2 regions of the Enterobacter chengduensis genome follow, and region 1 is predicted to be linked to the other one. Evidence: predicted binding sites of a transcription regulator. Region 1 holds the regulator's gene; the other holds the start of a gene.
The links. The regulator PurR, encoded in region 1, represses purine synthesis genes. The targets are predictions, from matches to a motif close to CANGCAAACGTTTGCNTG.

Region 2: a site for PurR is predicted at 2,064-2,081, ahead of tusA (sulfurtransferase TusA). Genes of this name have one in related genera too.

What each region holds. Positions count from the first base shown of each region.
Region 1 is NZ_CP043318.1:2,215,646-2,219,869, reverse strand. It holds gene FY206_RS10940 (MFS transporter) at 1-1,101, opposite strand, end outside; gene cydH (cytochrome bd-I oxidase subunit CydH) at 1,264-1,353, opposite strand; gene purR (HTH-type transcriptional repressor PurR) at 1,651-2,676, shown strand; gene punR (DNA-binding transcriptional activator PunR) at 2,694-3,605, opposite strand; gene punC (purine nucleoside transporter PunC) at 3,720-4,224, shown strand, end outside.
Region 2 is NZ_CP043318.1:4,727,823-4,732,046, reverse strand. It holds gene FY206_RS22955 (MFS transporter) at 1-674, shown strand, start outside; gene FY206_RS22950 (DcrB family lipoprotein) at 678-1,235, opposite strand; gene FY206_RS22945 (7-cyano-7-deazaguanine/7-aminomethyl-7-deazaguanine transporter) at 1,308-1,973, opposite strand; gene tusA (sulfurtransferase TusA) at 2,141-2,383, shown strand; gene FY206_RS22935 (IS110 family RNA-guided transposase) at 2,654-3,589, shown strand; gene yhgN (NAAT family transporter YhgN) at 3,696-4,224, opposite strand, start outside.

The sequences.
Region 1 (4,224 bases):
CGCGGCAACGATCGCCCCCATCACCGGCACAAAGCTGTATCCCAGCCCTCCTGAAATCACGGCCCCACCGGCCGCCGCCCCGAGCGCATTGCCCAGGTTAAAGGCACCGATGTTGACCGACGACGAGAGCCCCGGCGCTTCATGCGCAACGCGCATTACGCGCATCTGCAGCGGCGGCACCACGGCAAAGGTGGCTGCGCCCCAGACAACCATCGCGATCGCGGCGCCGACTTCATTCCGCGCCAGCCAGGGAATTGCGATCATGATGACAATCAGCAGGGTTAAGAAACCCTTCAGCGTCCCGCTCACGGAACGGTCGGCAAATTTCCCACCGAGGTAGTTGCCGATCGAGAAGCCCACGCCAATCAGCACGAGCATCGCGGTAACAAAAAGAGGCGTTGCGCGGGTGATGTCATGCAATACCGGTGAAATATAGGTGTAGAGGGTAAACATCGCCCCTGCTCCCAGCACGGTGGTGAGCAGCGCGGAGAGCACCTGCGGGCGCATCAGCACCGACAGCTCTCTGCGCACGTCAGGACGTTCTCCCGCGCTGCCTTTCGGCAGGGAGAAGAACAGCGCCACCATCGCGACCACGCCCAGTCCGGCCGTCGCCAGGAAGGACATCCGCCAGCCAATGACCTCGCCCAGCCAGGTTGCCGCAGGCACCCCGCCGATGTTCGCGATGGTCAAGCCCATAAACATGGTTGCTACGGCACTCGCCTGCTTATGTTTAGGCACCACGCTGGCAGCAACGACCGACCCCAGCCCAAAGAACGCGCCGTGGTTAAGGCTGGTCAGAATGCGTGACAGCATCAGCGTGGTGTAGTCCGGCGAAATGGCCGAAAGCACGTTACCCAGGGTGAAGATGGCCATCAGGAATATCAGCGCATTGCGGCGCGCGCGGTGCGAAAGGAGAAGCGTCATCAGCGGCGCTCCTACCATCACGCCGATAGCGTAGGCGCTGATCAACATCCCGGCAGCAGGGATCGAAACGTCTACGCCCCGGGCGATAACGGGCAGTAGCCCCATCGGGGAGAATTCAGTGGTGCCAATCCCAAAAGCGCCAATCGCCAGGGCCAGCAGGGGAAAATTGATTTTCATGCGTCAACTCCGGATGCCGTGTCATGTGGTAACACAGAACAAAGAAGCAGAAAGCATGACATCAATCACAAAAAATGAGAAGTTAACAAAATGGCAAAAAATTTTTGCCTGAGAAGTAACAATCCGGGAAACTGGGAGGAGAAGGCTCTCCCCCCGCGTAAATCAGTGCAGCGCAGCCGTCAGACCCGCCGCGACAATCAGAGCCAGCACAACAACGGTGGTGAACAGCGAAAACTTCAGATCGGAACTCATCAATTTTTCTCCTTTTAATCCCCCCACGAAAAGTGAGCTTGCTCATTTTTGCACAGATTACGTCAAAAATCTTCCTGGATTTATACTGATAACCACTTTACCTCTTCCCCTTTTCATCAAGATAGGACAAAATTCCACGCTAAATTTATTAGCGTACCGGCCATTGACCCCCTCCTGACGTCCCGTGTCGTTTTCCCGGCGTGCCGCAATTCAACATTGCGAGATAAGGGTGAGAGAAGGCAAACGTTTACCTTCAAGTTTTTCAGGAGTTTAGGATATGGTCTGGAGTGACATTTAATGGCAACAATTAAAGACGTAGCAAAACGCGCAAACGTTTCCACTACAACCGTATCACATGTAATTAACAAAACCCGCTTTGTGGCGGAAGAGACGCGCAACGCCGTCTGGGCAGCGATCAAAGAGCTGCACTATTCGCCAAGTGCGGTTGCGCGCAGCCTCAAGGTTAATCACACCAAGTCCATTGGTTTGCTGGCGACCAGCAGTGAAGCGGCCTATTTTGCCGAGATCATTGAAGCGGTAGAAAAAAACTGCTTCCAGAAAGGCTATACCCTGATTCTGGGCAACGCGTGGAACAGCATTGAAAAACAGCGCGCCTACCTGTCGATGATGGCGCAAAAGCGCGTGGATGGCCTGCTGGTGATGTGTTCCGAGTACCCGGAATCCGTGCTGTCGATGCTCGAAGAGTATCGCCATATCCCGATGGTAGTGATGGACTGGGGTGAAGCGCGCGCGGACTTCACCGACTCCGTGATCGACAACGCCTTTGAAGGCGGCTATATGGCGGGCCGTTATCTGATCGAACGCGGCCACCGCGAGATTGGCGTGATCCCGGGTCCGCTGGAGCGCAACACCGGCGCGGGCCGTCTGGCCGGCTTTATGAAAGCGATGGAAGAAGCGCTGATTACCGTGCCGGAAAACTGGATCGTGCAGGGCGACTTTGAGCCGGAGTCAGGCTACCGCGCGATGCAGCAGATTGTCTCCCAGCAGCACCGTCCGACCGCCGTTTTCTGCGGGGGCGACATCATGGCCATGGGCGCGCTCTGTGCGGCCGACGAGCTGGGTCTGCGCGTGCCGCAGGATATTTCCGTGATCGGGTATGATAACGTGCGTAACGCGCGCTTCTTTACCCCGGCGCTGACCACCATTCACCAGCCGAAAGATTCGCTGGGTGAAACGGCCTTCAACATGCTGCTCGACAGGATCGTCAACAAACGTGAAGAGTCGCAGTCCATTGAGGTCCACCCGCGCCTGATTGAACGCCGTTCCGTTGCGGATGGTCCGTTCCGCGACTACCGTCGCTAATCCCTTTACGGGGCCAGCTATGCTGGCTCCCGTAACCATTCCCGGTTTAGCGTTTCGCTGTCGCCCAGATAATCCAGCAGCCAGGCCATCGCTGGCGAGACATCATTTTGCTGCCAGGTCAGGCAACATGCCGCATCCGGGAACGGATTCTCAAGCGTCAGCGCCACCCACTCTCCGGTATCGATGCGCGGACGCGCAAAATGAACGGGCACCATCGCGACGCACAGCCCGGCGCTGAGGCACGTCGCCGACGATTCCCAGTCAGGCGCCACCACCCGCCGCTGGTTGTCCAGCAGCCAGGTGATACGCTTGGGCAATGAACGGGAGGTATCCTCCAGCACCAGCGACGGCCAGTTGCGCAACGTATCGTCGCTCAGTGGCCCTTCCATCGCCGCCAGCGGGTGATCGCGTGCCACCACGCATTTCCAGCTCAGCATCCCCATATCGCGGAAGGCGTAACGTCCCCCGACCGGGATCGCCTGCGTGGCGCCAATCGCCATCTCCACCCTGCCGTCCGCCAGCGCGTCCCATACGCCGTTGAACACCTCCTGGGAGACCCGCAGCTCGACGTCAGAAAAATGGCGATAGAAATCGACGATCATTTGCCGGGTGCGCTCGGGCTTCACGATGTTATCCACCGCGATGGAGAGATGTCCCCGCCAGCCGTTGGCGATCTGCTGGCACTGCTCGCGGGTGATCTGCATTTTTTTGATAACAGAACGCCCTTCCTTCAAAAACCACGCGCCTGCGGGCGTCAATTCCACGTCGCGATGCCGCCGTTCAAACAGCGGAACCGCCAGCCACTCCTCCAGCTGACGCACCGTGTAGCTGATTGCCGAAGGGACGCGGTGCAGCTCCTGCGCCGCACCGCTAAAGCTGCCGTTGCGCGCGACAGCATCGACCACTTCAAGAGAATAATCTGACCACATTTTCTGCCTGCAAAAAATTTGAATGCACCCGCCAAATATTAGCGTTTCACAAGCCGCTTTGCACTCCCTACACTCTGCGCCAACGTACACCTGCCTCCTCAGGAGAATAGAAGAATGCAACCCAGGAAAGGATTTTTAGTCTGGCTCGGCGGCTTAAGCGTGCTGGGCTTTTTGGCCACCGACATGTACCTGCCGGCGTTTGCCGCGATGCAGGAAGATCTGCAAACCCCTGCTGCGGCCATCAGCGCCAGCCTGAGCTTATTCCTCGCCGGTTTTGCTTTCGCCCAGCTGCTGTGGGGACCGCTCTCGGATCGCTTTGGCCGTAAACCGGTCCTGCTGCTGGGTCTGGCCATTTTTGCCGTCGGCTGCCTGGGGATGCTGTGGGTGCGTGACGCTACCTGGCTGCTGGTGCTGCGCTTCATTCAGGCCGTGGGCGTCTGTGCCGCGGCGGTGACCTGGCAGGCGCTGGTCACCGACTACTATCCGGCTAACCGTACAAACCGTATTTTCGCGACGATTATGCCGCTGGTGGGACTTTCCCCTGCCCTCGCTCCCCTGCTGGGCAGCTGGATCCTCGCGCATTTCGACTGGCAGGCGATCTTTGCCACGCTGTTTGCCA
Region 2 (4,224 bases), 2.5 Mb from region 1:
TTTCCATCACCATTATGGCGGTCGCGCTGCTGGCGATCCTGTTTGCGCTGCCGCGCCCGAAGGTGAAGGCCAGCAAGGGCAAGCCGCTGCCGTTTCGGGCGGTGCTGGGACGCGTCTGGCCGTACGGCATGGCCCTGGCCCTGGCGACCACCGGTTTCGGCGTCATTGCGACCTTCATTACCCTGTTCTACGACGCCAAAGGCTGGGACGGCGCGGCCTTTGCGTTAACCCTGTTCAGCTGTGCGTTTGTTGGCGCCCGCCTGCTTTTTCCTAACGGCATCAACCGCCTGGGCGGGCTGAACGTGGCGATGATCTGCTTTGCGATAGAGATTGTCGGGCTGCTGCTGACCGGAATAGCGATGGTGCCCTGGGTCGCGAAGGTGGGCGTGTTTCTCGCGGGGGCAGGCTTTTCCCTGGTCTTCCCGGCGCTGGGCGTGGTGGCGGTAAAAGCCGTGCCGCAGCAGAATCAGGGCGCGGCGCTGGCGACCTATACGGTGTTTATGGATATGTCGTTAGGCATTACCGGCCCGCTGGCGGGGCTGGTGATGGCCTGGGCAGGCGTGCCGGTGATTTATCTTGCCGCGGCGGGTCTGGTGGTCATTGCGCTGCTGCTGACGTGGCGGCTAAAAAAAGGGCCCCCGGTGCAGGCACCGGAGGCCACGTCATCATCGTGAAGGTTACTGGATCACGATGGTGTTAATGATGTTTTCAGCCGCCGTCTGCGCTTTCTGCTGATCTTCCGCTGGCAGGGTGATCTGCAGGGTCAGCAGTTTGTTATCGACCTTGCCCAGCACGACAGAAGACCAGGCGGTCTGGCCTTTGGCGGAGATGATGCTGTCCAGCTGTTGCAGCGTGTGGCCTTTCAGCTCGATGGATTTATTGGTCACCACCTGCAGCTGCGGGTCGCGGCCGCGCTGCTGATCTTCCAGACGTTTGGACAGCACGGCCAGGTCTTCGCTGGTGTCGTCGCCCACAATCACAATGACCGCTTTCTGCCCGGTTGCGTCGGAGTAAACGTGCATGTTGTTCGCCTGGGTGCCCAGCTTGCCGCTCTGGTCAGTCATATCGGCTGGCAGAGAGAAAGTGAGTTTGCCATCCATCAGATTCACCGGCTGACCGGTCGCGTTGCTCTCTGCGGATGCGCCCTGAGCAGGCGTTTTCGTGTCGCTGTTATCACAGGCTGCAAGACCCACAACCAGCAGGCCAATCCCGACATATTTAACCAGATTGCGCATTGACTTCTTCCTTTCGATAAACGGCCATAACGGCTCATTTGCTCATCTTATCACAACTGATAAAGCGAACCCTTAACCAGCCTGCAATGCCGTGATTTCAGATTTATCTGCCAGCCTTTTCAGCAGCATATTGAGCAGTAAGCCGTACATCGGCAGGAAGAAAACAATGCTGATGAGGACCTTGAAGCAGTAGTCCACCAGCGCGATTTCCATCCAGTGCTCGGCCATGAACGCGTCCGGGCTGCGCCAGAAGGCTATGAAGAAGAAGGCCAGCGTATCGCTCACGTTACCGAACAGCGTGGAGGCAGTAGGCGCCATCCACCAGCGATGGTTCCGACGCAGGCGGTTAAACACGTGCACGTCGAGGATCTGCCCCAGCGCGTAGGCCATAAAGCTTGCCGCAGCGATACGGGCGACAAACAGGTTGAATTGGGTTAACGCCTCGATGCCCTGCCAGCTTCCCATATAAAACAGAGACGACACTACGTACGAGATGAACAGCGCCGGAAGCATGACCGCAAAAATAATGCGGCGAGCCAGCGGGGCGCCAAAGATACGCACGGTTAAATCCGTGGCGAGGAAAATAAACGGAAAGCTGAACGCGCCCCAGGTCGTATGGAAACCAAAGATGGAGATCGGGAGCTGCACCAGATAGTTGCTGGAGGTGATCACCAGCAAATGGAAAAGCGAAAGCCAGAACAACGCTTTTACGCGCTGTGATTCAGAAAACTGCGTCATATTGTGACCTTTTTATACGTTGGGGTGAGGGAACCCAATAAAAACCGCAGCATGATACTGCTTTAGCCGGACATTGCAATGGTTGATTTTTACGCAATCGTTAACCTGGTTTGCATTGCGCGCAACCGGGCGTAAACTACAGCCGTTTTTACCAGACCGAGAAGACCATGACCGACCTGTTTTCCAGCCCAGACCACACCCTTGATGCCCAGGGCCTTCGCTGCCCGGAACCGGTAATGATGGTGCGTAAAACCGTGCGCAATATGCAGTCCGGTGAAACGCTGCTGATCGTTGCCGACGACCCGGCCACGACCCGCGATATTCCCGGTTTTTGTACCTTTATGGAGCATGAGCTGGTGGCACAGCAGACAGAAGCGCTGCCGTATCGATATTTGATTCGTAAGGGCTAAGTTTTGTAGGCCGGGTAAGACGAAGCCGCCACCCGGCAAAAATACGTCCTCTGCGGCCTGATGCCCTTGTATGTTTAAAGTCACTTCAGTTACCCGTCAACAGACGGGTAAACTGTCACTGAGTTTGACCTGATGCCACAGCCCGTTAGCCCTCTGGGTTTCCAAGCCCGCGGGTGAGCTCATGGCGTGGCATCAGTTTTCCTGTTAACCCGAACAGCTGCCTGGGCGGCCTGTGCCAGCCCGTATATTACAAGGCCGGGAGACTCGAACATGACTGAACATACCAACGTTGGCATCGATATCGCCAAAGAGACCTTTGATGTATTTATCAGTCCTGACGGGATTTTTCTTCATCTGGATAATACCCCTCAGGGCCATCAGCTACTCCTCGACGCCCTTTCATCCCGTACCGTTACACGCATCGTGATGGAAGCCACGGGGCGCTACCACAACCTGCTTGCTGCCACGCTTGAACTTGCCGGGCTGCCTGTCGCCGTCGTTAATCCTGCTCAGGTCAAACACTTCGCCCGCGCTCTCGGGACGCTGTTCAAGACAGACCCGAACGATGCCCGCATCATCTGCGAGTTTGGCCGCAGGATGACACCGGATATCAGACCCGCTCCGGACGAACAGACGCAGCGTCTCGCCATGATGGTATCCCGCCGCCGCCAGTTGGTGGACAACAGAACCATGGAGCAGAACCGCTACGGCTCCTGCACTGATGAGCTTATCCGGATGGGTATCAAACGGCATATTGACTGGCTTAACGCAGAGATAAAGGACACGGATGACGACATCGACCAGCAGATAAAAGTGATGCCGCTATGGCAGGAGAAAGTGAAGCTGCTGGAAGAAGTCAAGGGTATAGGACGGACAACGCTGGCGGTTCTGCTGTCGATGCTGCCGGAGCTGGGACAACTTAACAGACGTAAAATCAGCGCACTGGTAGGCGTGTGTCCTTATGCCCATGACAGCGGAAAGATGAAAGGAAAACGATGTATCTGGGGAGGACGAAGTGCGGTGCGTGCAGCGCTGTACATGGCGGCAATGTCAGCGGTGCGTTATAACCCAACCATACAGGCTTTTTTTGAGAAACTGAGAAGCAAGGGAAAAGCCTTTAAAGTGGCGATGACAGCCTGCGTCAGAAAGCTGGTAACAATCCTGAATGCGATGGTGCGGGACAATAAAAAATGGGCGGCAGCTTAGTCGTCAGCTGTTGACTTTAAACACAGCTGCTCACCCCGGCCCTCTCCCACGGGGAGAGGGAGAAAACACTAAAAACGGCAATCTTTGATTGCCGTTTTGCGTTTACCTAGCCTTTCATCCACGCGCGGATCCCGTCCAGGAACATCTGCGTCGCCATCATCACCAGAATCAGCCCCATCAGGCGTTCCAGCGCGTTCACCCCTTTCTCGCCCAGCAGGCGCAGGAACAGCGAAGACTGCAGCAGGATAATAAACGTCCCGCCCCAGGCGATCAGTAGGGCAATCACCAGGTGGCTCATCTGGTTCGGATACTGATGCGAAAGCAGCATCAGGGTGGCCAGAATGGTCGGCCCCGCGACGAGGGGAATCGCCAGCGGCACGATAAACGGCTCTTCACCCGCGGGCAGGCCGCTGCTGCTGCCTTCCGCGCTCGGGAAAATCATCTTAATGGCAATCAGGAACAGAATGATCCCGCCGGAAATCGACACGGTTTCAGCGCGCAGGTTCAGGAACGCGAGAATTTTTTCACCTGCAAACAGGAAGATAAACATCACCAGCAGGGCGATGAGCAGCTCGCGGATCATGATCGCCCGGCGGCGCTTCGGCTCGGTGTGCTTTAGCACCGACATGAAGATA